4 regions of the Pseudodesulfovibrio thermohalotolerans genome follow, and region 1 is predicted to be linked to each of the others. Evidence: predicted binding sites of a transcription regulator. Region 1 holds the regulator's gene; each other region holds the start of a gene.
What was found. The regulator sigma-54, encoded in region 1, starts transcription at its own class of promoters, with help from an activator protein. The targets are predictions, from matches to a motif close to CTGGCACGGNNNNTGCTT.

Region 2: flgB (flagellar basal body rod protein FlgB) is a predicted target of sigma-54. The motif match lies at 4,893-4,910, and genes of this name have one in related genera.
Region 3: nifH (nitrogenase iron protein) is a predicted target of sigma-54. The motif match lies at 4,578-4,595, and genes of this name have one in related genera.
Region 4: LF599_RS15250 (SHOCT domain-containing protein) is a predicted target of sigma-54. The motif match lies at 2,711-2,728, and genes of this name have one in related genera.

Annotation. Positions count from the first base shown of each region.
Region 1 covers NZ_CP120635.1:2,066,968-2,074,297, forward strand. The annotation lists gene LF599_RS09815 (manganese-dependent inorganic pyrophosphatase) at 1-742, opposite strand, end outside; gene LF599_RS09820 (PTS sugar transporter subunit IIC) at 835-1,509, opposite strand; gene LF599_RS09825 (PTS sugar transporter subunit IIB) at 1,538-2,002, opposite strand; gene LF599_RS09830 (PTS sugar transporter subunit IIA) at 2,013-2,450, opposite strand; gene rapZ (RNase adapter RapZ) at 2,453-3,334, opposite strand; gene LF599_RS09840 (PTS sugar transporter subunit IIA) at 3,353-3,802, opposite strand; gene hpf (ribosome hibernation-promoting factor, HPF/YfiA family) at 3,805-4,344, opposite strand; gene rpoN (RNA polymerase factor sigma-54) at 4,381-5,790, opposite strand; gene lptB (LPS export ABC transporter ATP-binding protein) at 6,028-6,753, opposite strand; gene lptA (lipopolysaccharide transport periplasmic protein LptA) at 6,756-7,330, opposite strand, start outside.
Region 2 covers NZ_CP120635.1:2,639,326-2,646,655, forward strand. The annotation lists gene plsY (glycerol-3-phosphate 1-O-acyltransferase PlsY) at 1-123, shown strand, start outside; gene LF599_RS12510 (cation diffusion facilitator family transporter) at 128-1,090, shown strand; gene hflX (GTPase HflX) at 1,087-2,694, opposite strand; gene LF599_RS12520 (IMP cyclohydrolase) at 2,930-3,526, opposite strand; gene LF599_RS12525 (tetratricopeptide repeat protein) at 3,991-4,554, opposite strand; gene flgB (flagellar basal body rod protein FlgB) at 4,987-5,397, shown strand; gene flgC (flagellar basal body rod protein FlgC) at 5,398-5,838, shown strand; gene fliE (flagellar hook-basal body complex protein FliE) at 5,856-6,185, shown strand; gene fliF (flagellar basal-body MS-ring/collar protein FliF) at 6,237-7,330, shown strand, end outside.
Region 3 covers NZ_CP120635.1:2,948,354-2,955,683, forward strand. The annotation lists gene nifK (nitrogenase molybdenum-iron protein subunit beta) at 1-1,159, opposite strand, end outside; gene nifD (nitrogenase molybdenum-iron protein alpha chain) at 1,169-2,806, opposite strand; gene LF599_RS13835 (P-II family nitrogen regulator) at 2,829-3,203, opposite strand; gene LF599_RS13840 (P-II family nitrogen regulator) at 3,203-3,550, opposite strand; gene nifH (nitrogenase iron protein) at 3,706-4,536, opposite strand; gene LF599_RS13850 (LeuA family protein) at 4,856-5,950, shown strand; gene modB (molybdate ABC transporter permease subunit) at 6,090-6,848, shown strand; gene LF599_RS13860 (hypothetical protein) at 6,820-7,330, shown strand, end outside.
Region 4 covers NZ_CP120635.1:3,245,902-3,253,231, forward strand. The annotation lists gene LF599_RS15225 (beta-ketoacyl-ACP synthase III) at 1-189, opposite strand, end outside; gene plsX (phosphate acyltransferase PlsX) at 268-1,317, opposite strand; gene rpmF (50S ribosomal protein L32) at 1,310-1,489, opposite strand; gene LF599_RS15240 (DUF177 domain-containing protein) at 1,556-2,077, opposite strand; gene rpmB (50S ribosomal protein L28) at 2,286-2,501, shown strand; gene LF599_RS15250 (SHOCT domain-containing protein) at 2,759-3,040, shown strand; gene gltX (glutamate--tRNA ligase) at 3,123-4,520, opposite strand; gene LF599_RS15260 (NifU family protein) at 4,744-4,965, opposite strand; gene LF599_RS15265 (HDOD domain-containing protein) at 5,088-6,155, opposite strand; gene LF599_RS15270 (OprD family outer membrane porin) at 6,260-7,330, opposite strand, start outside.

The sequences.
Region 1 (7,330 bases):
AGACGGAGTGACGGCCGTCAGCCTTGACCTTTTCGATCTCGGCCTGCAGGGCGTCCTTATGAGCGTCGAGCATGGACAGATCGACAACTTCCAACTGGCCGATACCGACCTTGTTGCCAGCCATATCGAAGTCTTTGTAATCACGGAAAACCAGCTCGTTGGCGGAAGCGCCGTCAACAGCGGACTTGACCTTGAACATCTCCATGCCAAGGGCCATGACGTCATCGACACCGGCGATCTTGGCCAGGGCTTCGACGGCAGCCTTATCGGCATCGGTGCAGGTAACGGACTTGAACATGACGGTGTCGCTCAGGATGGCGCACAGCAGGATACCGGCGATGTTGGCCGGGATTTCCACGTTGTAGAAGTCGTACATGGACTTCAGAACAGTGGCGGAACAGCCCACGGGCCAAACCCACATTTCCAGGGGACCGGGAGTGGTCACGTCGCCCAGCTTGTGATGGTCGACGACGGCCAGGAGCTCACCCTTGTCCAGATTGTCGATGGTCTGGGAAATGTCGGTGTGGTCGACCAGGATAATCTTCTGGTCGGTGGCGTCGGTGACGATTTCGGGAGCGGCGAAGCCAAACTTCTCAAGCACGAATGCGCTTTCGGGAGCGATCTCGCCCTGAGTGACGGCCTTGGCCTCCATGCCACGTTTGCTGTACAGGTCGGCGGCACCGATCGCGGAAGCAACGGTGTCGGTATCGGGGTTCTTGTGTCCAACAACCAAAATAGCCATATCAAGTCCTCCTAATTGATTTATCCTTTATCAGGAATTTGAGCATCTAAAACAGAATGTGAGAGATATCACAAACTATGCCGACTGCCAAGCTAAAAGCGAGGCCAAAGTAAGAAAAGCGAGAAAAGAATTATGCCCGTCGTAAGAACGACATAAGCCCGTTTCAGGCGCAGAGCCATTAGGCCCCCGAGAGATGCGGCCACCCAAAGGTAGGCCCAGGTCACGCCCAATCGCGTAAAGATAGCCGGATACAATGTGAATATGATCTCAAACCCCTGCTTGAGGACAAGGACAGCAGCCAGAAAGGAAATCCAGCTCATGAACAGATTTCTCGTCATGGAACGCAAAATGAGCATTCCAGGGAGATGGACGGTGCCGGGATTGCGCGCCCAGTTCAACAGCATATTGTAGCTTCCCTGCTCACGTTCGCGCAACCACCCTTCCACCTTGGTGCCTATCCAGGCCAGCGGCATACTGGCGAAAAGCACAGGCATGATCCTGGAGGGTTGGTCCAGACCAAAGTAGGTGGTCAGCGTCAGTGCGGAAAACGTCGCGGCGGTAAGCTGCGGTGGAATGTAAGTGCCCGCCGGAATGAGGTCGAGCCAGAACAGCTCGAAGAAAATGGCGATGTAAAGGCTGGTGGTAAACTCGCCAGTGGCTGCTCCCCAGAAGAAACCCACCACCAGGGGACGCTCAAGTAGCCCGATGCTCAGCGCTGAACGAAAAAGGGAGAAGAGGGCAAAAAAAAAGCGACCAGTGCAAACCAGGCGAAGGAATGGGGCAAGATCATGACGGCTAGAACCTCACCTGTATGGGGTCATTGGGAACACATCGAAAATCCAGCTCCACGCCCTTTTTGTTGAGATGCCGCAGGCAGGTCTCGTCTTCGTCGGACAAGGCCACGCTCGGCGAAATCTGCCGTTTGCCCGGGCTGTAGTGAACGTTTCCGATGTTGAGCACATGAAAACCGAACCCCGAATCGAAGGCGCGGCGCGCATCGGAACAGTTGGAAAAAAGGATGATGGCGGCGTATTCGCCGGAATTGGAACTCAGCTTGGTAACGGCTTCAGGCACTTCCTCCACGGTGATGAAGGAACTTTTCACCGCCTGGGGAATAGCCAAAGACATGATCTCCTGCTGCAGAATGTCATGGGCCAGCTCATCGTTGGCAACGATGACGGTCCTGGCCCCGGTATACGGCAGCCACGTCTCGATGATCTGGCCGTGAATCAAGCGATTGTCGATACGAACGAGAGTCACGGCTTCATTCCTACTTCTTTGCTTTTTTACGCAGCATCGCTCCGGCGACCTTGATCCCCTGCTGTCCCGCGACCATGGCCTGTTCGGCTAGATCGTGCAGTTTCATGGTCCGCCCCTGCAGGGCCGCCACAAGCATGGGCAGGTTGACACCGGTGATGACCTCGACATTTTCCGCTTTCATAAGAGAAAGGGACATGGTCGTGGGAGAACCGCCGAACAAATCGGTAAGAGCCAGGACACCCTTTCCCTGTTCCAGGGACTGGATAGCCTTTCGCACGCCCTCCAGAGCCTCGTCCACACCCTTCTGCACGTCAATGCCCACGGCCAGGCAATTTACCTGAGGACCCATGACCATCTCCGCCGCCTGAAGCAAGCTTTCGCCGAAGGTACCGTGCGTGACCAGTACCACGCCGATCACTCCGTCCTTTTTTCCAGTTTTTGCAACCATGTCTATCCGAGTTCCATGTGTCGATGTTCAATCGATACTGTATAGCCTTTTTCCTTGAGTGTCGCCAGTACCGACTCGGCAACGGATACCGACCGATGCCGGCCTCCGGTGCACCCCAGCGCCAGGGTTATCCTGTAGCGCCCTTCATCTGCATAAAGGGGAAGGATATAAAGCAGGAATTCATGAAACCGCTTGATGAAACCACTTCCGGCGGGGTTGTTGAGGACATAATCGGATACGGCCTTGTCCATCCCGGACATGGGACGCAACGATTTGTCGAAATAGGGGTTGGGCAGAAAACGTAGGTCAAAGACCAAATCCGCCTCGGAGGGCACGCCGTACTTGAAGCCGAAGGTGATGATATGCACCCGCATACCCATGCCCACGTCCTCAAGGGCCGACCATTTTGTTTGAATGACCCGGCGCAAATCATGGATCGAATAGTCCGTGGTATCCAGAACCAAAGCGGCCTGGGAACGCACCAACTCAAGAAGCTGTTTCTCCTTCTCCAAAGCCTGTTCCAACCCGAGATTGCCATACTCCAGCGGATGCGGCCGACGGGTCGTGGCGTAACGACGGACCAGCTCAGCCATCTTTGCCTCAAGGAAAAGGACCTGCGGGGTGATGCCGAGTTCTCGAAAACCTTCCAGCGCCTGAGCCCATCCGTCCACAAATTCGAGCTGGCGCAGGTCCATGCCTAGCGCAAGCCCCCGATACTTGGTATCGAACTTGAGAATAAGGTCAGCCAGCTTGGGCGACATTTCGGACGGCAGGCCGTCGATACAAAAGAAGCCGAGGTCTTCGAAAACCCGAAGAGCCGTACTCTTGCCGGAACCCGAGAGTCCGGTAACGATGACCACGGGAAAGGAATTGTTCGACGTCATCGGTGCACACCCATCGGTTTAGACGCTTTTGAGGAGAGTCCAGAGAGCCTCAGTATCTTCAGCCGTGAGGAAAGCCTTGCGGAATTCCTCGTCCTTGAGAAGACGGGATATCTGAGCCAGAACGCGCAGATGCATACCCGCCACCTGTTCCGGCGCGAGCACCAGGAAGAAAATGTTGCAGGGGCTGTGATCGAGCGCCTCGAACTCCACGCCTTTCAGGCTGCGGCCCACGACAACGATGACCTTCTCCAAGTCCTCAAGCTTGCCGTGCGGAATGGCGATGCCATCGCCGATCCCGGTGGATCCGAGTCTTTCTCGATCGAGAAGGACACGGACCGCCAGGTCCGTGTCCATCTCTGGATATTGTTCGCCCAAGGGGGCGACTAGTTCATGCAATACGTCCGACTTGTTCTCGGACTGCAATTCGGGAAGGATCAGCTCCTTCGCCAGATAATCACTGAGTTTCATGCTTAGTTACCGGGGTCGATCAGTCCGTAATCGCCGTTTTTTCTCTTGTATATGACGTTAACGCCTTCGGTCTCCGAATTGCGAAACACCAGGAACTCATTTTCAAGGGCATCCAACTGCATGGCGGCCTCGTCCACGGACATGGGCTTGGGCTCGTATGCGTCGGAGCCAACGATGGTTGGAGCTGCACCGCCGCCTTCCTCGAAGGACAGGTAGTTCATCTGCGCCATTTTATTGGGACGCGCCTGTCTGGGGCGGTTCTTCATCTTTTCCCGCATCTTGCGGAGCTGGGCTTCCAGCTTGTCCAGGACCATGTCGATGGTCGAATACATATCTTCAGAATCTTCGTAGGCCGAGATATGAATGCGATCCGAGTTCAGGATCACATCCGCCTTGTGGCGGAACTTGTCGACCAACAAATTGACCTGGAGATCTGCTTCCGCATCGGAAACGTATTTCGCTACCTTTTCAAAACGCTTTTCCGCGTACCCCTTGAGGTGATCGGAAGGCTCGAAATTCTTGAAAGTGAAGCTGATGTTCATACGCTGCCTCCTGGTTGCGTTTGCGGCAAGCAGAATCTAGAAATACTGCTTGCGTTTGGAAGAAGAAGGAATGCCCATGGCCGAGCGGTATTTGGCGACCGTGCGCCTGGCGATATTCACTTCCAGCTTTTCCTGGAGGATTTCGCCGATTCTCTCGTCACTGAGCGGTTTCTTCGTGTCTTCTTCCGAGATCATTTGCTTGATGAGCGCCTTGACGCTCTCCGAACCCACCTGGGAACCGTCATTGAGGTCCAGGGCCGAGTTGAAGAAGAACTTCAACTCGAAAATTCCATGAGGAGTCGAAACATACTTGCTGGTAGTGATCCGGCTCACGGTGGACTCGTGCATCTCTATATCCTCAGCCACCTCCTTGAGGATCAGGGGTTTGAGCTTTGTTACGCCTTCCTCGAAAAAGGCTCTTTGAAAACCGACAATACTTTCAACTACTTTATACAAGGTTCGCTGCCGCTGGTACAGACTTTTCATCAACCACGCGGCGGAGCGCATCTTTTCCTGAAAGTATTCCTTTTCCTTGTCGGCCGCCCCCTTCATGGAGTCCATGTAGAAGGTGTTCATCTGCAAACGGGGCATCCCATCTTCATTAAGAATGATGACAAAATCTTCCCCGTATTTGTAGACGAAGACATCAGGGCTGACATAGTGCGGCTCAGTGCTGGAAAAATTGGCGCCCGGCATGGGGTCCAGGGTCTGGAGAAGATCCAAATACTCCTTGAGCTCTTCCATGGAAATCTTGAACTTGCGGGCAAGGGGCTTGTAGCGGTTCTTTTCCAGATCTTCCAGATGGTCCTGCACGAGGGACACCAGGATCGGGTCGTCGTAATCAAGAACCTCCATCTGAACCAGAAGACACTCCTGCGGAGTGCGCGCGCCCACCCCGACGGGATCGAGATGCTGAATGCGAGTGAGTACGCTCTCAATCTCCTCCTCGGAAGCCTGAACCATGGCGGTCAACTCTTCCATGGAAGCCTGGAGATAGCCGTTGGAATCAAGATTGCCGAGGATGACATCACCAATCGCAAGCTCGCTTTCGCTGAAACTGGAAAGCCGCATCTGCCAATTGAGATGGCCTTCCAGGGACGGCTTGGAAGCCAACCGCGCCTCAAAGGAAACGCCCTCCTCAGGCACTTCCAGGTCGCGGGACAACGCCTGCTTGGAGGTGGAGGAAAATTCGCCGAGATAGTTCTCCCAATCCGCATTGCGGACCAGTTCCTCTTCGGCCTGAGACTCGGTCAGAACCTCGGACTTGTCCGATACCTCGGTTTCGGTTTCGGTCTCATCCAGGAAAGGATTCTCCAACAATTCCTGCTGCACCGTCTCCAACAGTTCAAGACGGGAGAGTTGCAGCAGCTTGATGGCCTGCTGCAACTGGGGCGTCATGACCAGTTGCTGTGAGAGCTTGAGCTGTTGTCGAAGTTCCAATCCCATGATTCGTCACTCGCTTAGGGTTGCGTTTATCGGCTGCCGGATAAAGAAATTTTTTTTGCTCGGCTTGCCATTTCTTTCGGTTGAACTATGCCACAACGAATTAAAGGATGCAACACCATTGTGATAACATCCTGTTTCTATTCGCAATCAATCGAATATATTATGGTATGAAAAAAGTGTACCAACCTTTGGGTACAGTGTAAATCGAGAAAGCTAAAAAAAGATGTGGGCGGTGAATCAGAGCCGGAAATCTTCGCCCAGATAAATCTGCCGGGCTCGGCTGGACTTCACGATATCGGTCGGAGCCCCTTCAAGAATGACCGTACCTTCGTAAACGAGATAGGCTCTGTCACAAATATTCAAAGTTTCCCGAACGTTGTGGTCGGAAATGAGAATACCGATCTCCATGGACTTGAGTACGGAGATGATTTCCTGGATGTCGATGACCGCGATGGGGTCGATACCCGCGAATGGCTCATCAAGAAGAATGAACTGCGGGTCGAGAATAAGCGCCCTGGCAATCTCCAGCCTGCGCCGCTCACCGCCGGACAAAAACATGGCCGCCTGATCCGCCAGCTTGGTGATGGTGAACATCTCAAGCAATTCATCCGCCCTCGCCCGCTGCTCCTTGGAAGTCATGGAGGTCTGTTCGAGAATGATCTCCAAATTCTGGCGCACGGTCAGCTTCTTGAAGATGGAGCTTTCCTGCGGCAGATAACTTACCCCAAGCCGGGCGCGTTCGTGCAGCGGTTTGTCCGTAAGCTCCTGCCCATCCAGGGTGACCACCCCGGTATTGGGCTGCACGATGCCCACAAGCATGTAGAACGTCGTGGTCTTTCCCGCGCCGTTCGGGCCAAGCAGGCCGACGACTTCCCGGGAGTTGAGCTCGATGTTGATGCCATGCACGACCTCTTTCTGGCCGTACCGCTTGGACAGGTTGGTTGCGCGCAGACCTTCGCCCATGGCTATTGCACCTTCATGTTGCCGGGGGTCATGAAGATGGCCTTGACGCGCTGCTCGCCGCCTATGACCTCCGACCGGTCGTCCTTGATATGGAAATTGATGACTTCGCCCGTCAGGGAATTGGGGCCGTCCTGCAACTTGGGATTCTGTTCCATCTTGAGAAGCTGCGGGCCGACCAGATAGGTCAGTCTGCCGCAGGTTCCCTCGGTGTTGCCCTTCTTGGCTCGAACACTGCCCTCGGCAACGATTCGCTCAACGCTGTCGGCCGAGAATTTCCTCTGTCCGTCAGCCAAAAGGTAGGCCGAAAGTTTGTCGGCCCAAAGGGTCAGTTCGCCGTGGACCGCGACAACGTTGCCTTCGAAGGAAATGACCTTGCCCGCCTCGTCATAGGTCATGCGGTCGGAGGTGATCTTTACCGGCGCACGGCTCGGATCGACACTCACCGGAACGGATGCGGGCGGCGGAGTCTCGGCCACGGGCGCCTTGACCTCGCCTTCGCCGGAATCCTGTTGCGGAGCGGCGGCCGGCGTGGGTTCGGCCTTCTTCACCTGTACTGTTTTGAAATATTTGGCGTTGG
Region 2 (7,330 bases), 570 kb from region 1:
TCCGGCAACCTTTCCTATATCCCGGTGGCCCTCGTCGTCATGCTCATCCTGTTCTGGCGGCACAAGGACAACATCCGGCGGTTGGCCCGGGGCGAGGAAAACCCCTGGCTGAAAAAGGAATAGCTTCGTGCGCCGAGCCTCCCCCAAACGGTACGCCGTCTACTCCATCGTGGCCTCCATCCTGACCCTGGTGCTGAAATTCGGCGCCTGGGGGATGACAGGTTCCGTCGGCCTGCTCTCGGATGCCACCGAGTCGCTGGTCAACCTGACCGCCGGAGTGCTCGCCCTGACAGCCATCACCATCGCCCTGCGACCGGCCGACGCGGACCATGCCTACGGCCACGGCAAGGCCGAATACTTCTCCAGCGGCATAGAGGGAGTGCTCATCATTGTTGCCGCCATCGGCATCGCCTATGCGGCCGTCATGCGCTTCCTCTCGCCGCAACCGCTGAACAACCTCGGCATTGGCCTGCTCCTGGCCCTGGTCTCCTCCCTCATCAATTTTCTCACAGCCCGGATCATGCTCCGGGCAGCCAAACGATTCGATTCCATCACCCTAGAGGCGGACGCCAAACATCTTCTCACCGACGTCTGGACCTCGGTGGGACTGGTGGCCGGGCTGGCCGTAATCATCGTCATGCCGGAATGGAAACTCCTGGACCCGATCATCGCCATAATCATGGCCGTGAACATCGTCTTCACGGGCGTAAACCTGCTCAAACGGTCCGTGGGCGGACTCATGGACGATTCCCTGCCCGACGAGGAACTCCAGCTCATCGCCAAGGCCATCCACAGCTACGCGGGCGACGAGTCCACCTTTCACGGGCTGCGCACGCGCAAATCCGGCCCCAGACGATTCATCGACTTCCATCTGGTTGTGCCCGGCTCCATGAGCGTGCACGATTCCCACGAGCTATGCGAGTTGATTGAGGAGCTGATCCACTCCAAATTGCCCAAAGCCGAAGTGACCATCCATGTGGAGCCGCTGGAAAGCGAAACCTCCTACGACGGCCATCAGGTGGGCGGCGAATGCGCGGCTTCCCTCGGCGGCCCGTGCATGGGTGTCGAGCGCGCCAAGAAAAAAGACTAGTTCACCTGCTTATCCCAGGGAAGATTGTCGAGAATGGCCTCGACCACCGGTTCCAGCGTGGGCCGGTCCACAGCCACCGCGGGAATGCCTTCGGGGTAGATGTTGCGCATGGTTTCCCGTCCTTCCTCGTCCAGCTTGTCCCACTTGTTCAGGACCAGGATGGACGGAATGGAGGAAAGGTCCATCTCGTCGAGAATGGCGCGAACCGCCTCGACCTGCTCTTCCACCTCGGGATGGGAGGCATCGCACACCTGCACCAGCAGATCGGCGGAATCCAACTCCTCCAAGGTGGCCTGGAACGCTTCCTTGAGGTCCGGCGGCAACCGGCGGATGAACCCGACGGTATCGGTCAGGACCACCTCGCGCTCCTCGGGAAAACGGATGCGGCGGCTTGTCGGGTCCAGGGTGGCGAAGAGCTTGTCCTCGGCCAGGACCTTGGACTGGGTCAAGGTGTTGAGCAGGGTCGACTTGCCCGCGTTGGTGTAGCCCACCAGGGAAACGATGGGCAGCCCGGCCTTGGCACGCCGTTCACGAGTCTGTGAACGATGCCTGCGGACCTGCTTCAGTTCGGCCTTGAGCCGGGTGAGCCGGTCGTTGGCCCTGCGGCGGTCGATCTCAAGCTTGGTTTCACCGGGCCCGCGCCCGCCGATGCCGCCCATGAGCCGGGACATGGCCCGGTTCTTACCCACCAGTCGCGGCAGGGTGTACTTGAGCTGGGCCATCTCCACCTGGAGCTTGCCCGACTTGGACGTGGCGTGCTGGGCGAAAATATCAAGAATAAGCTGAGTGCGGTCCAGGATCTTGCGCTCTGTGATCTCGGCCAGGTTGCGCATCTGGGTGGGCGAAAGCTCCTGATCGAAAATGATGATGGAGGCATTGGCCTGCAAGGCGCGGACTTCGAGCTCGGCCAGTTTGCCCTTGCCCATGATGAACTTGGGATTGCGCTTGCGCACCCGCTGGATCATGGTCCCGGCGGACACGATCCCGGCGGTGTCGGCCAGCTCGGCCAACTCGTCCAGGGAAAGCTCCTGCATCGGACGCGGGGTCTCGTCCACGCTGACCAGCAGAGCGCGATTCTCGTCCGTCCCGGTGCCCCGTCCGTCCGCCTGGCGGCCGAACTCGTCCTCAAGGGCGGTTGTGACGGCTCCGAGATCGTGTTCAAAGCGGTCCCAGCGCACGGGCGACAGCAGCTCGTAACTCTTCTCGTCGGGATTGGGCGGCAGCAGATGGGCGGCCTCCACGGAAACAGGCGCTCCCTCGCGCACGGTCAACACGGCCACGGAATCAAGCCGCAGGAAGACCATGTCCATGAGGTCCTCCTGGCTCAGGCTTTCGCCGGCCAGATGGGTATGCAGCAGCCGCAGGCCGCGCAGACGGCCGGAGCTCATACGGGCGCGCGGGAGTTCCGGAATGAAGATGGCGCGGTTGTCGCCCACCAGGACCATCTCGACTTTGCCCTGCCGGTCGATGAGCAATCCGATCTGACGGCCCGTTTCGCTCGACAGCTCGGCCAGTTCGCGGCCCTGCTCGGTGGTGTAGATCCCGGAAGTCGGGAACTGACGCTGATACAGCCGTGACAGCCGTTTGATATGGTTGGGCTTCAACCCTTGCAGGTTGCCCTTCGGTTTCTGGGCGATGACTACGCTCCCTGTTTGGCGGAATACTCGACTTCGGCCGAACGCCGAAGCTCTTCCCTTTTTACGATTAAGGGAGCGGAAGCCGGATAGCCGGCAAACTGCGCCGGTCCGGCCTCCGCCCCCTGAACCGCGGGTTGATTATGCACCCTCTTCCGCCGCGCGGCAATCCCCCTGACGCCGCGCGGCGGGGCGAAAACAACGTCTAGGCGTCGTTCTCGCTCAGGTACTTCGTAATCATGGCGTCGTACTCGCTGGTAAGCCTGAAGGTCAGGGTGGCCATCTCCTTACGGAAGGCGAGTGTCAGGCCGCCGTGCTCCTCGATCTCTTTCCGTACAGTCTCGTAGTACTTGGGATCGGGGACCACGCAGATGGAGTGGAAGTTCTTGGCGGTGGCCCGAAGCATGGTGGGACCGCCGATGTCGATCTGCTCAACCGCGGCCTTGAGGTCCAGGCCCTTGGCCACGGCGTCGGCGAAATTGTACAGATTGACGCAAACCAGATCGAACGGCTCGATGCCGAAGTCGCGCAGGGTTTCCATATGCGCCTCGTCATCCTTGTCGGCAAGGATGCCGCCGTGGATGTGCGGGTGCAGGGTCTTGACCCGGCCGCCCAGGATCTCGGGGAAATCGGTGACGTCGGACACCGAGGTGACGGGCAGACCGGCACCCTGCAGCATCTTCTTGGTGCCGCCGGTGGACACCAGCTCGCACCCCTGCTCAACCAGGAACTCGCCGAATTCGGCAAGACCGGTCTTGTCGGTCACTGAAAGGATAGCTCTCTTAACAGGCAACAGATTCATCGCAAACCTCACTTGATGTTTTGTGAGCCTGTGCCAGATTTGTTGCCCAAAGGCAAGGCGCGGAAGGCCACGGTTTCCGGCGAAAAACGGCCCATTACGCCGGTGTTTTTCCACAGGTGTTCAAAAAACATTGGTCCGCGATACCGAAAACTGCAAAAAAACCGAAAAACAACAGCTCGCGTCACAAGAAGATGAAAGACCGTTAAACATTCAACGGCCTGTCATTCCAGGAAAACGGAAAATAGCCGCAAGCAGGCAGCTTCAAAATGTGGGAAACAGGGCAACGGACCGATCTCGGAGAGAGCGGCCGCCAAACACGAAAAGACAAAAAGACCGATGCGGACACCCCGGGCGGAAAAATGTCCGTCATGCGGCCGACGGAGGCCTCAACGACAGAAAGGCTGACCCCCCGCCCCGCGGCAACAGGCTGCGGGGCGGGAAATCAACGGGAGGGGAGACCGTTGTCAGGACCGGATCTGTTCGAGCATTTCCTTGGCGGCATTGTGCTCGGGATCCTTTTCGAGGATGATCTCAAGCTGCTTGGCGGCCGCTTCGGTCTGCCCGGCGCAGACAAGGCATCCGGCCAGGGAGTAGCGCACTTCATGCTTGGCCGGGTCGATTTCAAGATAATTTTCGAGATGCGGGATGATCTCGCCGAGGCGGTTCAGCTCATGTCCGAGCCGGATCAGGCTGAACAGAGCGACCATGTTCTCGGGATTCATGCCGATGGCCTCGACAAACAGAGTGAAGGCTTCTTCCTTGTCGCCGTTCTCCATGCGAATGAGGCCGATCCCGGAAAGACTCTTATCCGAAGGCTCGATCTTGTGGGCCTTCCTGTACATGATCTCGGCATCGTTCAGATCGCCGCGCTGGACAGCGACGGTAGCCAGGCCGAGATACGGGTCGGGATGGACGCCGTTGGAGCCGACGGCCTTCTTGTAATACTCCTCGGCTTTGTCCAGCTCACCCATGAACAGGTAGCATTCGCCGAGTTCCTTGTTGATTTCGTAATCCAGATGACCACTCATAGTTCCCCTCCATTTCTCCTTTTCCCGGAGGGCCGGGCTGAAAAAAAATCCTTGGCCGATTCGGCCGAAATCGATCTAGCAATCAATGTGCCAAGAACCGGCAATCCAGTTCACGCCCATCGTAACAAAGGCAGCGTAACAATCTGTATTTATTTATATTCCAAGCAAACATCCAGGCATCCTGCGTAGCCTGGCACCTCCCTCGCGACGGACCAAAGGGAAGAATCTACCCGTGTTGCCGCCTAAAAAACGCGCCAAATTCCGACCCCCTGTCCGCAACTCTGACGCGCCGTCTTCCTTTTTTTAGCAATATCCAATAATCCCTGTTCCTTATCTGTTTGGAACGGGAGTTGCTTAGTCTTATGCGTTCCCGCCGGAAAATCATGCCTCCGCGGGACCGCAACGCCTACGCGAATGCAGGAGGATCAAGAAATGCGAGGACTTTTCGAGCACCAGCTCAACTTGACGGCGAAGGTCATGGACCTGCGCCTGGAACGTCAAAATATCGTCACGGGCAACATCGCCAACGTGAACACACCGGGCTACCGGGCCCGCCGCCTCGAATTCGAAGGCCGCCTGCAGGCCGCACTGAACCAGAACGCCCTGGGAAAACTCACCCGCACAGAGCAGTCGCATCTTCCCGCGACCTTTGATCCCGACGGCTTCAAGGGCGAGGGGTTGGACGATTTCCGGGCGCGCGAGGTCCACGGCATGGACCACGTGAATCTGGATAAGGAGATGGCCACGAACGCCAAGAACACCATGATGTACAACGCCTTGGCCTCGGTCATCAAAAAGAGTTTCGACGGCATGAACAAGGTCATTCAGGAAGGGAGCAAGTAAATGGATATCATGACAGCCCTGGACATAGGCGCATCCGGCCTCACGGCCCAGCGGGCGCAGCTCAACGTCATTTCCATGAACATGGCGAACATTCGGACCACCAAGACGGCCGAAGGCGGGCCGTACCAGCGTAAATCGGTCTCCTTCGAGGCCACCCCGGTATACTCGCCCTTCGACCAGGCCATGCAGGACCAACTCAACCGCAACCTGGAAGGCGTCAAGGTTCTGGGAGTGACCGCCGACCAGCGGCCCTTCAAGCAGGTCTACGAGCCCGATCACCCCGACGCCAACGACCAGGGCTACGTGTTCTACCCGGACATCAACGTGGTCGAGGAAATGGCCAACATGATGCAGGCCATGCGCGGATACGAGGCAAACGTCCAGACGATCCAGGCGGCCAAACAAATGTTTCAAAAAGCCCTCGTCATCGGACAGGGCTAGGGAAAAGGAGATAGCAAATGGTCGTCAAGAGCGTCGCCATCAACGCATACCAGAACGCCATGGACATCCGCCGCCGCACGGTGGACTCCACGGTCTCCGAAAGTCTCAAAAAGCCCCAGGAACCAGTCCGGAGCTTCAACGACACCCTCAAGACCTCTCTCGTCAAGGTCAACGACCTGCAAAGCGAGAAGAAGGTCATGATCGAGGAATTCGCGTCCGGCAAGAGCCAGAACGTGCATGAGCTGATGATCGCCATGCAGAAGGCGGGCATGGCCATGCAGATGACCGGTGCCGTCCGCAGCAAGGTCATGTCGGCGTACAAGGAAATCATGCAGATGCCGTTCTAGGCGTCGCCGCAACCCGTAGCAACACAGCCAACGCAAGCTGGAGAATAGAAGATGCCTCCGTTCGTCGCCGAATACTGGTCCAAAGCACAGGGTCTCTGGGCAGACCGCACCGCGTCACAACGAATCCTCATCGGCGGATTGGCCGCCGCAGTGATCGTTTCCTTCGCGCTGATGATCTACTGGATGAACAAACCCGACTACAGGGTCCTGATGACCAACCTCTACCCCGAGGACGCGTCCAGGATCGTGGCCATGCTCCAGGGCCAGAAGGAAAGCTACAAGCTTGAGGACAACGGCCGGACCATCAAGGTCCCGGCGGACAGGGTGTACGAGCTCAGGCTCAAGGTGGCGGGCGAAGGCAACCTGCACGGCCAGGGCATCGGCTTCGAAATCTTCGACGAGGTGCAGATCGGCCAGACCGACTTCGTCCAGCACGTCAACTACCAGCGCGCTCTACAAGGCGAGCTGGCCCGCACCATCACGGAATTTCCCCTCGTCGACAAGGCCAGGGTGCACCTGGTCATCCCGCAGAAGTCCCTGTTCATCGAGGACCAGATAGCGCCCTCGGCGTCCATCGTCCTGCAACTCAAGGGCGACGGCAAGCTCGAACCCGACGAGGTCACGGGCATCGTTAATCTGGTGTCCATGGCCGTGGAAGGCCTTGAGCCCAAGAACATCACGGTCACGGACATGAAGGGCCATCCCCTGTATACCCCGGAGGACGAGACCTCCGGCCTGGCCATGTCCAACGCCCAGCTCCTGTACAAGGCGGATGTGGAAGGCAAGCTGCAACGCCGCATTCTCGAACTTCTCGGCCCCGCCGTCGGTCCCGACAAGGTCATCGCCCGCGTCAACGCCGACCTTGATTTCAGCCAGCGCACCGTGCGCAAGGAGACCTACGACCCTGACGGCTCCGTGGTCCGCTCCGAGACCCGCAACGAGGAAACCACCCAGGGCGCGGCCTCGCTGGCCGGCGGCGAACCCGACGTCAACTTCCGGGGCGACGGCTTCACCGGGACCCAGACCACCCAGGACTCCACCCGCGAGTCCAGGACCACCAACTTCGAGATAAACAGGCAGGAAGAAAATATTATTACCCCGGTCGGGGAATTGAAACGTCTGACCGTTGCGGTTATCGTCGACGG
Region 3 (7,330 bases), 880 kb from region 1:
CGACCGGCTCGTTCTTGATCCACTGGTGCATGAGGAACATGTCGCCCTTGGCCTTGACTTTGACCTCGAACGGCTTGTCCGCGCAGATTTCCTTGATGCGTGCCTCGAACTTCTTGCCCGGGGTGCCGGTGACGACGTAGACGGGCTGCATGTCCAGGGAGACCAGGAACTCGCACATGGAGATGAGCTGATCCGGGTCGCCCCAGATGGCCACGCGCTTGCCGTAGAAGTACTGGTGCATGTCGGAGATCATGTCCACGAGCTGGCCGCGCTCGAAGGCCACGGATTCAGGCACGGACACGCCCGCCACGGTGCGCAGCACGTCGATGAAACGGTCGGTGGCCGCCAGGCCGAAGGGCATGTCCAGCACGGTGCACGGGACCTTGCACTTGGCGTCAAGCCAACGGGCGGCGTCGGCCGAGCACCACTCCCCGAGGGCCAGGGTGCCGATGGCGTCGCCGGTCTTCTTCAACTGGGCAACGGTCACGCCGCCGTCCGGGAACATCTTGTATTCGCCGGTCAGGGGGGCGTTGAGCACGCCGTCGGTGTCCGGGAACAGGGTGATGTCCACGCCGACCATTTCGGCGATGCGCTTGATCTCGGCCATGTCGGCGGGCTCGACCCAGCCGGGGATGACGTTGACCTTGTGCGATTTGTGCCCGGACGGCTCGGCCAGCTGGGCCATGGACTTGACCATGTTGGAGAAGCCGGTCACGTGGGAGCCCACGTAGCTCGGGGTGGCCGCGCCGAGGCAGGTCTTGCCTTCGGGCACCTTGCCGGACTTGGTGGCCTTGTCGAAGATCTGTTTCAGATCGTCGCCGATGGTCTCGGACAGGCAGGTGGTGTGCACGGCGATCACTTCCGGGTCGTAGACCGTGAAGATGTTGTCGATGGCCTGCACCAGGTTGGCGTGCCCGCCAAAGACCGACGCGCCCTCGGTGAAGGACGAGGTGGCCGCGGAGATGGGCTCCTTATAGTGCCGGGTCAGTGTCGAGCGGTGGTAGGCGCAGCAACCCTGGGAGCCGTGGGAATGCGGCAGGCATCCGTGGATGCCGAGCGCAGCGTACATGGCCCCGATGGGCTGGCACGTCTTGGCCGGGTTGATGGTGAGCGCCTTGCGCTCCTTGATCTCAACGGGTGTATGTTTCAGTAAAGCCATTGTAGTCTCCTATTCCCAAACAAAGGTGGCGGTCAGTTCGGGGGATTCCTGCCAGGGGGCCTTCATGTAGGACCACACCTTGGAGGTCACGAGCCGATCAATTTCCTTGTAGAAGTTGATGGCGCCCTTGAACCCGGCATAGGGGCCGCCGGAGTCGTAGCTGTGCAGCTGCTTCATGGGCACGCCGAGCTTCTGGATGGAGAACTTCTCCTTGATGCCCGCGCAGAAGATGTCGGGCTTGAGCAGTTCGACCAGCTTGTCGGCCTCGTACTGGTTCAGGTCGTCGATGACGAGAGTGCCCTTGTCCATCTGCTCGTTCAGGCCCGCGTAGTGCTTGAACTCGTAACCGGCGTCTTCCAACGCCTTCAGTTCCTCGGGCGTCTTGCGCGGGTTGTAGAGCTTCTCGTCGGCCTCGACCGTGATCTCCTCGATGTTCCGGGAGTCGGCGTCGGGCTTGAGCTCGGGGATGACGTGACGGCCTTCGTAGTCGTCGCGGTGGGCGAACTCGTACCCGGCGGACAGGGTCTTCATGCCCATCTCGGCGAAGAGGTCTTGGTAGTGGTGGGCGCGGGAGCCGCCGACGAACAGCATGGCGGTCTTGCCCTCGGTGTGCGGGCGGACCTGTTCGGCCATGGCCTTGACCTCGGGCATCTCCTCGGCGATGACCTCCTCGACCCGGTCGATGAGTTCCTTGTCGCCGAAGTACTCGGCGATCTTGCGCAAGGACTTGGCCGTGGACTCGGCGCCGATGAAGTTCACCTTGATCCACGGGATGCCGTATTTGGTCTCAAGCATGTCGGCCACGTAGTTGATGGACCGGTGGCACATGACGCAGTCGAGGTCGGCGTGCTGGGCGGAGGCGAACTGGTCATAGGACGAATTCCCGGAGAAGGTCGAGATGTTGGTGATGCCGCACTTCTTGAAGATGCGGTCGATCTCGAAACCGTCGCCGCCGATGTTGTACTCGCCCAGCAGGTTGATCTTGTACTTACCTTCCTTGGCCTCCTCGTTCTCGCCCACCAGATGGCTGAAGACCTGGTTGTTGGCGATGTGGTGGCCGGCGGACTGGGAAACGCCCTTGTACCCCTCGCAGGAGAAGGCGAAGACGTTGCAGTCGCCGAACTTCTCCTTCATCTTCTTGGAGACCGCGTGGATGTCGTCGCCGATGAGACCCACCGGGCAGGTGGCGAAGACGCAGATCCCCTTGGGATGGAAGATGTCGTAGGCTTCCTGGATGGCGGCCGCGAGCTTCTTCTCGCCGCCGAAGATGATGTCCTGGTCCTGCATGTCCGTGGAGAAGCAGTAGGGCATGTAGTTCTCGCCGTCCGGACCGGGATCGGTCTGGTTGCGACGGGTCAGCCAGGAGTAGAATCCACAGCCGATGGGGCCGTGGGTGATGTTCAGGATGTCGCGGGTCGGCCCCATGATAACGCCCTTGCAACCCGCGTAGGTGCAACCGCGCATGGTGATGATGCCCGGGATGGTGCGGACGTTCGCCAGGATCTCGGGCGGCGCCTCGGCTTCCGTGGCTTCATTGATCATTATCTGCTTGGCGCGCTTCCGGGCCACCTTGGGAGGATACTTCTTCAGAAGCTCTTCCTTGATGTCGGTGGGCATGAGCTGCACCACTTTCTTCGTCTTGGCCATTCTCAATACTCCTTCGTGTTGCCTAGGCTATGGCCTTAGCGCCGGTCTCGGCGGTTCTGACGCGAACGGCGTCGCCGACGGGCAGGACAAAGATCTTGCCGTCGCCCGGCTTGCCGGTCTTGTTGGCGGCGATGACGGCTTCGACCACGTCGGCCACCTGATCATCGGGGACCACTACCGTTACCATGCGCTTGGGATAGAGCTTGCCCTTCTCACCGAGCACGGCGGCGGCTTCCTCGTAGCCGCTCTCCGCGCCCTCGACGACGGCGGCGTTGACGAACCCCTTGCCCCGGCCTTCCGCGGCGTGGGCGAAGTAGGCGTCCACTCCGGCCTCGTTCAAGGCGGCCTTGGTCTGGTTCATCATGTTCATGCGCACGACTGCGATGACTTCCTTCATTACGCGGCCTCCTCGGCGGCGGTCTCGTTGACGCCGGAACTGATGGTGTAGACGTCTTCGACGTCCGAAACGAAAATCTTGCCGTCGCCAAAAGCTCCCTTGGCACCGGAACGGGCGGCGTCCATTATGGTGTTGACCACGAAATCCTTGTCCGCCGCCTTGACCACGCACATGAGCATGGTTTTGGGAATCTCGTCGTAGGTGACTTCGCCGATCTTGATGCCGCGCTGCTTGCCGCGACCGGCCACGGAGTATTTGGTGACTGCGGGAAAACCATTGTCCATCAGGGCGGCCAGGACCTCATCCGATTTCTCGGGCCGCACAATCGCTCGTACCATGATCATCATTTTTGCTCTCTCCTATCTCTTCGTAATTACTGACTTTGATCGTTTTTCGGTATTACATCCGCCATATTTCGAGGTTGGTTTTCCCCTGTAGGCACGGAATTCTTTCGAATTCCGCGCCTGCCGGGGCCGCCGACCGGGCGAAATGTTCGGGAGAACTAGGCGGCTTCCATGATGCCGTAGTCCATGAGCAGCTTTTCCAGGTCTTCGATCTCGAGCGGGGTCGGAATAACGAACATCTCGTTTTCGTCGATGGCTTTGGCCAAACCGCGGTACTCGTTGGCCTGAGGAACGTCGCCGTCCCATTCGATAACGGTCTTGCGGTTGATTTCGGCGCGCTGCACGTCGTTGTCGCGGGGAACGAAGTAGATCATCTGGGTGCCAAGCTTGGAGGCAAGTTCGGTAATCAGATCGGCCTCGCGGTCCGTGTTACGGGAGTTGCAGATGAGCCCGCCCAGACGGACGCCGCCGGATTCAGCGTACTTCATGATGCCCTTGCAGATATTGTTGGCCGCGTACATGGCCATCATCTCGCCGGAGCAGACGATGTAGATTTCCTGGGCCTTGCCGTCGCGGATGGGCATAGCGAAGCCGCCGCAAACAACGTCGCCGAGGACGTCGTAGAAGGCGTAGTCCAGCCCTTCCGACTCCTCGTAGGCCCCGAGGGACTCCAGCATGTTGATGGAAGTGATGATGCCGCGTCCCGCACAGCCCACACCGGGCTCGGGGCCACCGGATTCCACACACCAGGTACCGCCGAAGCCGGGCTTGCGGATATCTTCGAGTTCCACGTCCTCGCCTTCCTCGCGAAGGGTATCCAGAACGGACTTCTGAGCCAGACCACCGAGTAGCAGACGGGTGGAGTCGGCCTTGGGGTCACAGCCCACGACCATGACCTTGCGGCCCATTTCCGCCAATCCGGCGACCGTGTTCTGGGTGGTGGTGGACTTGCCGATGCCGCCCTTTCCGTAAATAGCTACTTTCCTCATGGTTTCTCCTCCAGGGTTTTGTTTGCGTCGATGGCCTCATTTGGCAAAGGTCGTGCCAATTTACGCAACTACAAACAACACGCTGTCATATAAGGAGAAATATGAAAGGCATCGGTAAAAACGCTACCTACGAAAAATGTAGGTTGCGACCACTTGACCAGACAGAACTGTAGGAACCTACAAAAACGTAGGCTGATCCATCCTTTTTTTGTAAAAGAATTATGCCTTTAATTACAGCGTGTTATAGAATCCACCCAATTTGGCACCGTTCATGCTGAAGAGGAATCATCACCGGCAACCATCCACAAGGACGAAGCACATGTTGATCGACACCACACTCAGGGAAGGAGCGCAGCTTTTCGGGGCCTACTTTTCCATGGAGGCCAGGGAACGGATCATATCCGGCCTGCTGGCCGTCGGCGTGGAGGAGATCGAGCTCGGCTGGGTCGGACAGGAAGGGCTGGACGAACTCCTGGGCAGGACGAAAAATCGGCGCGGCCGCACCGCCCTGTCCGTCTGGTCGCCCTGCCGCGAAACAGACATCCGTACTGCCGCGAGACTGGGGATCGAACGCATCAACATCGGTGTCCCGGTTTCCGACCTGCACATAGGGGAACGGCTCAAGACCGACCGCGAGGGGCTTCTGGAACGCCTGGCCCGCACCGTGCTCGCGGCCCGTCTCATGGGCATCGGCTATGTGTCCGTGGGGTTGGAGGACGTGTCCAGGGCAGACCGGGACTTCGCCCTCAAGGCGGCTGGTCTGGCGCAAGACGTGGGCGCGTCCCGCATCCGCCTGTCCGACTCACTCGGGCTGCTCTCCCCATCAGGAACCATGGAACTCGTCGCCGCTTTCAGGAGCAAACTTGAAATCGACCTGGCCGTGCATTGCCACGACGACTTCGGCATGGCCACGGGCAACGCCGTTTCCGCGCTGTCCGCCGGAGCGCATTTCGCCGACGCCAGCCTGCTCGGCATCGGCGAACGGTCGGGCATCGCGGCCACAGAGGAGCTGGCCGCTTATCTGGCAATCAAGGAGGAAAGCCATGCGTATGATGTTCAAAACCTTCGCGGACTCTGCCATTTCGTTTCTGAAGCTGCCGGGGTACCGATTCCCCGAACCAAGGCGATCGCGGGCAAGGACATTTTCGCTTGCGAGTCCGGCCTGCACGCGCACGCCCTCAGCAAGTCGCCCGGTCTTTTCGAGCCGTTCGATCCAAGTCGCATCAGCGCGAACCGGATGGTCGCGGTTGGCGGCAAAAGTGGGCGAGCGGCAGTGGCCCGCGCCCTCGCCGACCACGGCCTCGACCTTCCGGAACAGGGTCTCGCGGCCCTTGTCCGCGAAGTAAGGAAACTGGCCTGGGAGCTGGAACGCCCCCTGACCTGCGGGGAACTGACCGAACTCGTCAAAAACTAGGAGGCTCCATGCTCAGGAAGCTGCTTTTCATCTGTCTGTGGCTCTGCGTCCTGTCCGGCACCGCCGCCACCGGTGATGCGCCCCGGCCCGCAACCCCGTCCGAGGCACCCGCGCGCGTCGCGGCCCCATAGGCAAGGCCATGGACGTCTCCTCGCTCCTGGTCACCGGCAAACTGGCCCTTGCGGTCACCCCTGTCCTGCTCGCCCTGTGTATGCCTCTGGCCTACTGGCTGGCCGCGTCCAACGCCCCTTGCAAGCGGTACATTGAGGCGGCGTGCAACCTGCCCATGGTTCTGCCGCCCACGGTGCTCGGCTTCGGCCTGCTCATGGTCATGAGTCCGAAATCCCCCTTTGGAGCGGCCTGGGAAGCCGCCTTCGGCTTTCCCCTGCCCTTCTCCTTCACAGGGCTGGTCCTCGGCTCCCTGGCCTACAGCCTGCCCTTCGGCGTGCTGCCCATGCGCGCGGCCTTCGAAAAAATCGACCCGGGCATCATCGAGGCGGCGCGCTCTTCGGGCATGACCGGCTTGCAGACTTTCCGCCACGTGATTCTGCCCAACGCCGTGGGCGGGGTCACGGCCTCGGCCGCGCTGATCTTCGCGCACACCGTGGGGGAATTCGGGGTGGCGCTGATGCTCGGCGGCTCCATTCCCGGCCGCACCAAGGTAGCTTCCATAGCCATCTTCGAGCACTCCGAGGCATTGGAATACGGCCAGGCGGGCCTGCTCTCCCTGGCCCTGCTGATCGTCAGCTACGCGGCTCTGCTCGTCATCGGACGGTGCAACGCCGCCGGACGCGCCGCGCCGCCCCGGGGCACCGCCCGCCGGACATCCCGACGCGACGCCGATTTTCAAAACGCCAAGAGAGGTTTTCATGCGGACCATATCCACGCAGTACGGTGAACTGATTCCCCAGCACACGGCCGACGACTTGCGGAAACGGGAAATCATGCCCGTTGAGTACCACGCCTCGGGCGGGATCAAGTCCGTTCCCCTGGAAGAACAAACCGTCATCGCCACCTCGGCGGGCGACATCCCCGCCGAACTGGTCTCCTTTCATGAAAACGGCTCCCTCAACCGCATATTTCCGCTGAACGGCAAGCTTTCGGGCTATTGGAGCCAGGACGACGAAGCCGGGTTGTCCGTGCCGATCACGCTGACCACGCCCATGGGCGTGATCCGCGTCCGGATACTAAGCGCGGGCTTTTACGATGACCAGAGCCTGCGCAGCCTGACCCTGTGGCCCGGGGAAACCGTGTCGGTCCCCACCCCGGCGGGGCCTGTCGTGGCGCGCATCGGCGTAAGCTTCACCCGCGACGGCCGGGTGCGCTCTCTGGAACCGGCTAAACCCGTCGCCGTGCCCACCCCGGCCGGGGAAATGACCG
Region 4 (7,330 bases), 1.2 Mb from region 1:
CGCCTTCTTGGAGGCTTCGTAGGCCATGTCGGACGTGGCCTCACCCTCGGCGGCGAGGTGCCTTTGCTTGATCCCGGTGCGAGAGGTGATCCACTCGTCCGTGGTGTCGACTATTTTTTCAAGATCGGCGTTGGTCAAAACCTTTTCAGGGGCGTACAGGCCAAAGCCGCGAAGGATGGAATTGATCATGGAATCGGTGTTTATGCCAACGGTATGGCGCGGTCAAGCTGCGCAAGATTTTTCACATCCCGCGGAACGCGGGGTGTGTCAGGCAGCGTTTCTGTCGGGCTTGGCCGCCAAATCCTTGTGGGCGGCCAGGCCGTCCGCCAGATGGCCATGCACATTGTTGCGCACGCTGGTGGCGGCCATGCGAATGCAGTTGGTTATGGCCAACTCATTGGACTTGCCATGCGCGACGATGACGATGTCACGCAGGCCGAGCAGGGGGGCTCCGCCGTATTCGGCGTAATCGACAAGCTTCTTAAACCTCTTGAAGGCGCCGAAGGAAAGCAGCGTGCCGAGCATGGACAGCCAGCTCGACTTAAGCTCGTCCTTGAGAATTCGGCTCAAGGAGCGGGCCAGTCCCTCGGAAAGCTTCAGAGCGACGTTGCCGACAAAGCCGTCGCAAACCACGACATCCACCTCGCCGGTGAAGATATCGCGCCCCTCGACGTTGCCGATGAACCGCATCTGCGAACGCTTGAGCAGGTCGAAGGCATCGCGCACGACGGCATTGCCCTTGCCCTCCTCCTCGCCGATGGACAAAATGCCCACGGACGGGTCCTTGACGCCCAGGACGTGCCGGGCCAGGACGTCGGCCATAAGGCCGAACTGGAGGAGATGCTGGGGCTTGGAGTCGACGTTGGCGCCAACGTCGATGAGCACCACGGGGTTCTTCTCAGTGGGCATGATACCGGCCAAGGCAGGACGCTGCACGCCCGGAATACGCCCCAGGATGAACATGCCGCAGGCCACGGTGGCGCCGGAATGTCCGGCCGAGACCACGCCGTGAGCCTTTCCTTCCTTGACCAGGCGGCAGGCCACCTGGATGGAAGAATCCTTTTTGCGCCTGAGCGCGTCGGCGGGCTTGTCATCCATCTCGACCACCTGGGAGGCGTGGACAACGTCTATGTCCAGCCCCTTGGTATCGAGCTTGCCGAGCTCGGCTCGGACGCGCTCGCCGTCTCCGACAAGCACGACGGCAATACCCTCGCGCGCGGCGGCCACCGCAGCGGGCACGACAACGCCGGGCCCGAAATCTCCCCCCATGGCGTCCACGGCAATGCGCGGCGCCGGGATTCCCACGCTGCTAGGCATCTTCGCCGTCAATGACCTGACGGCCCTTGTAGGAGCCGCAGACAGAGCAGGCGCGATGAGGCAGAGTGGGCTCACCGCACTCGCAGTAAATGACGTTGGGAGCGGCAACCTTATCGTGAGCGCGGCGCATACCCTTGCGGGACTTGGACGTTTTCTTCTTGGGGACAGCCATGATATATACCTCGTATTGATTTGTTCTCAACCGAATGCCGCGAAGCCGAAGCTCCGGGCAAGGGCGTTACTTTATCTTCAAGTTGCGGAAAACCGCAAGCCTTTCGTCACCCTCTTCCCGCTCGCAAGCGCACTCGCCGGTATTGAGGTTGACGCCGCATCCGGGACAGACGCCCTTGCAGGACTCCCCGCACAGGGGTTTGAACGGCAGGGCCAGGGCGAATTCCTCCCAGAGGATCGCGCCCATGTCGAGCTGAAGCTGACCATTATCCAGGCGCACCCGGGGATCGCCTTCACCCTCGTCGCCATCGGGCAACTGCTCGAAGGCATCGAAGTTCACGTCGATTCCGTATTCGAAATGTTCGGCGCAACGGTCGCAGGCCAGCATGACGGCACCATTGAGAGTACCGCGTACCAGCGCCCCGTCGTCGGACTGGGGCAAAACGGAATACTCGGCCACAAGGTCGCGGCCCGGACGGATGTCCAATTTAAACGCACGCCACGCATCGCGCCAGAAATTCTGGTCGTCGAAGGTGAAGTTCCCGCCCTCCGCGGCAATGTCGCTGATAGTCAGCCAGTATTCAACCATGTCGCACTCCGTCTTCGGCCCGGCTCCACGGCCGGACAACCGGTGCTTCCTATATGGTAATAAAATCCCATGTCAAGAAAAAAACCCTTGCCATTTGCTTCAGGGCTCGGTAAGGATTCTCTCCCGCTGCCCGGAGAAGCTACCAGAACCAGGCGGCCTTGCAAGTACGAAAACGAATTATTTCCTTAGAATACATTAGGAGGTCGCAATGTCTCAGGTTTGCGATATTTGTGGAAAGGGTCCCCAGACCGGCAACAATGTCAGCCATTCCCACATCAAGACCAAGCGCCGCTTCATGCCCAACCTGCAGAAGGTTCGTCATCAGCTGGAGTCCGGCCAGGTCGTCAGCATCAAGGCCTGCACCCGCTGCATCCGCAATGGCGCAGTGGTCAAGCCCGTGGCTAGCAAGAAGCCCGAAGCCTAACGTGCAGCACATTTCGATGGCAAGAAGTTGCCGCCGAAACTTTTTTTCGGCGGCAACTTTTTTGCGTCCATCGTCCTGCTGTCCTTATTCCTCTCTCCCCTCCCCCTTGTGCAACCTTGTGTAGCCTCTGCACGCAAGGGTCTGCACATCTGCACCATTCCTCCCACTGTCCCCTAACGGCAATATGCCGAAATAGCTGACAAATCAGTTTGGCACAGTCCATGCTTTCTTCCAAGCAAACAAGCTCTGGAGAAATCATGGAATTTTTGACTTCACTCGGAACCTGGTGTTCCGGCCCGGGATTCCGATTCGGCGAAGGGCCCGGCGGTTGGTTCGGCTCAATGAGCTTCCTCCACGGGGGTATAGTCCAATTCCTGGTGCTGGGGCTGATAATATATATCCTGGTGCGACTATTCCACAAACCCGCCATGCCTCCGGAATCCGCAACGCCGGAGGAAATCCTCAAACGCCGCTATGCTTCCGGCGAGATTGATACGAGCAAGTTTCTCGCCATGAAGGACAAACTGCGCAACGGCTAACGGAGCACCACCCCGAACGAAGGCCCCCGCCGGAATCTTTCCGACGGGGGCCTTTCAGTCAATTTCCATCCGACGCGGCGGGCTACAGCTCGACCGCCCTTCTGATTCGGGCCAGCGTCTGTTCCTTGCCGAGCACGATCATGGTCTCGAACAGGCCGGGCGACTGGGTCTTGCCGGTGATGGCCACACGGATGGGCTGAGCCACGACCTTGAACTTGATGTCCTTTTCCTCGATGAACTGGCGGTGCAGTTCCTCCAGGGCCTGTTCGGTAAACTCATCGAGGCCTTCCATGCGATCGGCGATCTCCGCGAGCAGGGGTTTGGTCTCATCGGTCAGGAATTTCTTCACCGCTTTCTCGTCGTAGGGCAGGAACGAGGCGTCCACGATAAACGGGTGGGCCTGCTCCAGCATGTCGAGCAGGGACTTGGCCCGGGGCTGCAACAGCGGCGCGATGCGGGCGAACTGCTCGCGGGTCACGGACTTGGCCTCTTCCTCGCCCACCTCGCGGGCCAGGAAGTCGCAGAGCATCCCGGCCAGACGGTCCGGGTCGGCCTTCTGCATGTACTGGCCATTGACCCATTCGAACTTGGTCAGGTCAAAGACCGACGGGGAATTGCCCAGGCCGTCGGTGGAGAAAAACTCGATCATCTCGTCCATGGAAAACAGCTCCTGATCGCCATGGGACCACCCCAGCCGGGCCAGGTAGTTGGTCACGGCCTCGGGCAGGTAGCCCATCTTCTCGTATTCCATGACCGACAGCGCGCCGTGGCGCTTGGAAAGCTTTTTCTTGTCCGGGCCGAGGATCATAGGCACATGACCGAATTCCGGCACGTCCCACCCCATGGCGCGATAGATGAGGATCTGTCGCGGGGTGTTGTTCACGTGGTCGTCGCCGCGCAGCACATGATTCACGCCCATGTCGTGATCGTCCACCACCACGGCCAGGTTGTAGGTGGGGGTTCCGTCCGTACGGCGCAGGATCATGTCGTCCATCTCGGAATTCTCCACCGAGATGAACCCCTTGACCATATCCTTGTAGCCGGTGGCGCCCTCCTGCGGGGTCTTGAGACGGACCACGCCCGAGGTCAGCCCTTTTTCACGGCAGGTGCCGTCGTACTTGGGCTTGCGGCCTTCCCGCATGGCCTTCTCGCGCATGGCGTCCACGTCCTCCTTGCTGCACTGACAGTAATAGGCGTGGCCCGAGGCCAGAAGCTGGTCGATGACCTCGTTGTGCCGCTCGGAACGGGCGGACTGAAAGACTATCTCGCCGTCGTGCTCAAGCCCGAGCCAGCGCATGGAGTCGATGATGGCGTCCGTGGCCTCCTGGGTGGACCGCTCACGGTCCGTGTCTTCGATGCGCAAACGGAACTCCCCGCCCATGGACCGGGCAAGAAGCCAGGAAAACAGTGCGGTGCGGGCACCGCCGATATGCAGAAACCCGGTCGGGCTCGGCGCGAAACGGGAAACAACTTTGGTCATGAGAATGCCTCCGGCGGCTCGGAAGCCTGTTGAAAAAGGTTTCCGAGAATCTCCAAAACTTTTTTACCGCCGCTTCGCGGTAGGTGCGAACGCGGCGGATGTTCTTAGTATGTAATATGTCGAATGCCGCCCTCCGCCCCATTTACCCGCCCTCCCCCTTATGCGGCGACGCATCAAATGGGGAAGAAAGGGAAAAAACAGGGTCCGGGGGAGGCTTCTTCCGCTATACGGCTTCGACGCCCTTTACTTCGGGGATTTCCTTGAGAAGAATCCGTTCGATGCCGTTCTTGAGGGTCATCTGGGACATGGGGCAGCCTTTGCAGGCTCCTGTCAGGCGGACCTTGACGATACCGGAGTCGGTGATATCCACCAGCTCCACATCGCCGCCGTCGCCCTGCAGCATGGGCCGGATCTTGTCCAGCACGTCCTCAACTTTTTCACGCATGGCAAAACCTCCGTTGATTCGGGTTCGGTCGGAACATCTACGGCCTGCCGCGCGAGTTGTCAAACACGGCGCGCGAAAGGCAGAAGTTCCAGACGGGTCGGATAGCCCTTTGCGAAGGCGGTTTACCTATCCAGAAGAATGGAGAACGCCTCTTCCAATTCCTCGTCCAGGTCCTCGACCATCTCGTCCATCTGTTCAGGCGTGAAGTTCATGGAGGCCCACGCCTCCGGGGACGGCGGCTGAACAAAGAACTCTCCGCTGGAGCCGACGCCCAGGCCGGTGGCGAGGGTCTCGGCGCAGTGCACCAGAAGCGGCTCGGCTTCCTTGTGCCCGGGCTTGGGATGATGGTGTTCAAGCACCGCAGAGACCAGGACGTAAGGGAAGTTCCACTTGCGCAGGAGCATTCCGCCCAGGGTGGCGTGGTCGAACCCGAGCAAAGTCTTTTCCTCGGCGAACAGCACGGCGTCCTTGGCACGGGCATGGGCGTGGACGGCCGTGGCCCTCTCCGGCTCCACCTGAAGGAGAATAAGCTGGCCGATGTCGTGCAGCAGGCCGGAAACAAAGGCCCGTTCCGGGTCGCCCTTGCCGGACATGCGGCACAGCCGCCGGGCGATAAGGCCGCAGCAGATGGAATGTTTCCAGAATTGCTCCATGTCGATGACGTCGGCGGGCACGTCCTTGAACAGGGACATGACCGAAGTGCCGACGGCCAGGGTGGAAAGCTGATTCACGCCGACCACGGTGACGGCCCGCGAGATGGTGTCTATCTGCATGGGCAGGGAGTAGAAGGCGGAGTTGACCATACGCAGGAGGAAGGCGGTCAGGCCGGGGTCCCGGCTGATGATCTCGGCCAGGTCGTCGGCCGATGTGGACCGGGAGCCGATGGCCTGCTGCAATTCGAGGAATACCTGGGGCAGGGCCGGGAGCTGGTGATCCTTGCGCAGGATGTCCAGGGGGTCCAGCGGGCTGACCTCGGGCAGGGGCGCTTCCGGCTCAGGCTCCCGGTAGCGTTGCGGGTGGGCGGCCATATCCGCGGCCACGCGCTCGACGCCAAGCCGCGCCAGCCGTTTCAAAGAGTCGTCCGGTTTCCGGATGAACTTGAACCGCCTGGTCAGCAATTTCTTCGCCGCTTCATGAATTTCCGGCGCAACCGCCGTGTTTTCCTTCACCGGAACGCTTTCTTCTGCCATCTGTCGATCCTCGGAGGTTATGGAAGCCAGCCGCCGTCAACATAATAAATAAGCCAAGGAAGATGAAGCGGTTTTTCCTCCATCCCCGCCGCTTCCGACCATTTCTAAAGCAGTTGGAAATCGTATTGCAGCCGGAGCCGCACCTGGAAGCCGTCCTTGCCGCCCATGTCCTCGTCCGCATCCTGATACGACCAGCGGTTGAGGATGGAAAATCCTTCGAGATCGCCGTCAAAGGCGTAATTCAAATTCAGGGTGTACTCGTCGCGGTCATAGGAGGCGTTGCTGCCCGAGTCCGGAGTATCGCCGAAGGCGGTCTTGATGTTGGCCGAAAACCCCTTGGCCCCGATGCGTGAAAAATCGTAGGCCAGTCCGAGATAGAGCGACTTCTCCCCGGCCCGGTTGAAATAATAGGCCATCAGGTTGTTGAAGAACGGATAAGTGCCCCAGGAATTCCGGATGCCCTGCGAACCGTCCACCACGGTCCCGCCGATGTCGAAGGTGATCCCGGCGAACATGAGGGACCCCATGAGCCCAACCTCGCCCGTGGTGTAGTCCCCGCCCAATTGGTCTCCCACGCTGCGCTGGTCCACGCCCTGAAAAAGCAAGCCGTAGCGCACCCCATCGGGATCGCCGAAGGTGTACTTGATCTGCGTGAAAAAGGTGTTGTCCAGGTTCGGGGCGTAATAATTCCAGAACCGCATGGGCAGGTCCTTCCCGGGAGTCCAATCGGCTCCGGCCATGAACACGCCGCCCTGTTCGTCCAGCCCCGCCATCTCGGTCATCGACTTGAACAGTTCGGTATCGCGGGCCTTTTCCTTGTCCACCCAGAAAACGGACAGCTCAAGCGTGTCGATGTCCGAGGATTTCAGGCCATACGCCTCAAAGGTCTGGGCGAGCATACGGCTGTCATTGCTGTTGATGAACGGACTCTCGATGCGCTGCCGCCAAAACCGCGCCTCGGTCTCCTCGACACGGACCTTGAGGTAGGCCTCGCCCAGGACCGCGAACCCTTCGTTGTCCGGACTGAGCAACCCGGTCCCGCCCTGGTCCTTCTGGTTGAGCTCGCCGGTCACGGGCGCGGTGCCGTACAAGGCGGCCGCCGCGCCGAAGTGGTCGCCCAGCCACGGGGTCTCGTATTTGAGATAACCGCCGATAGCCAATGATTCCTTTATATT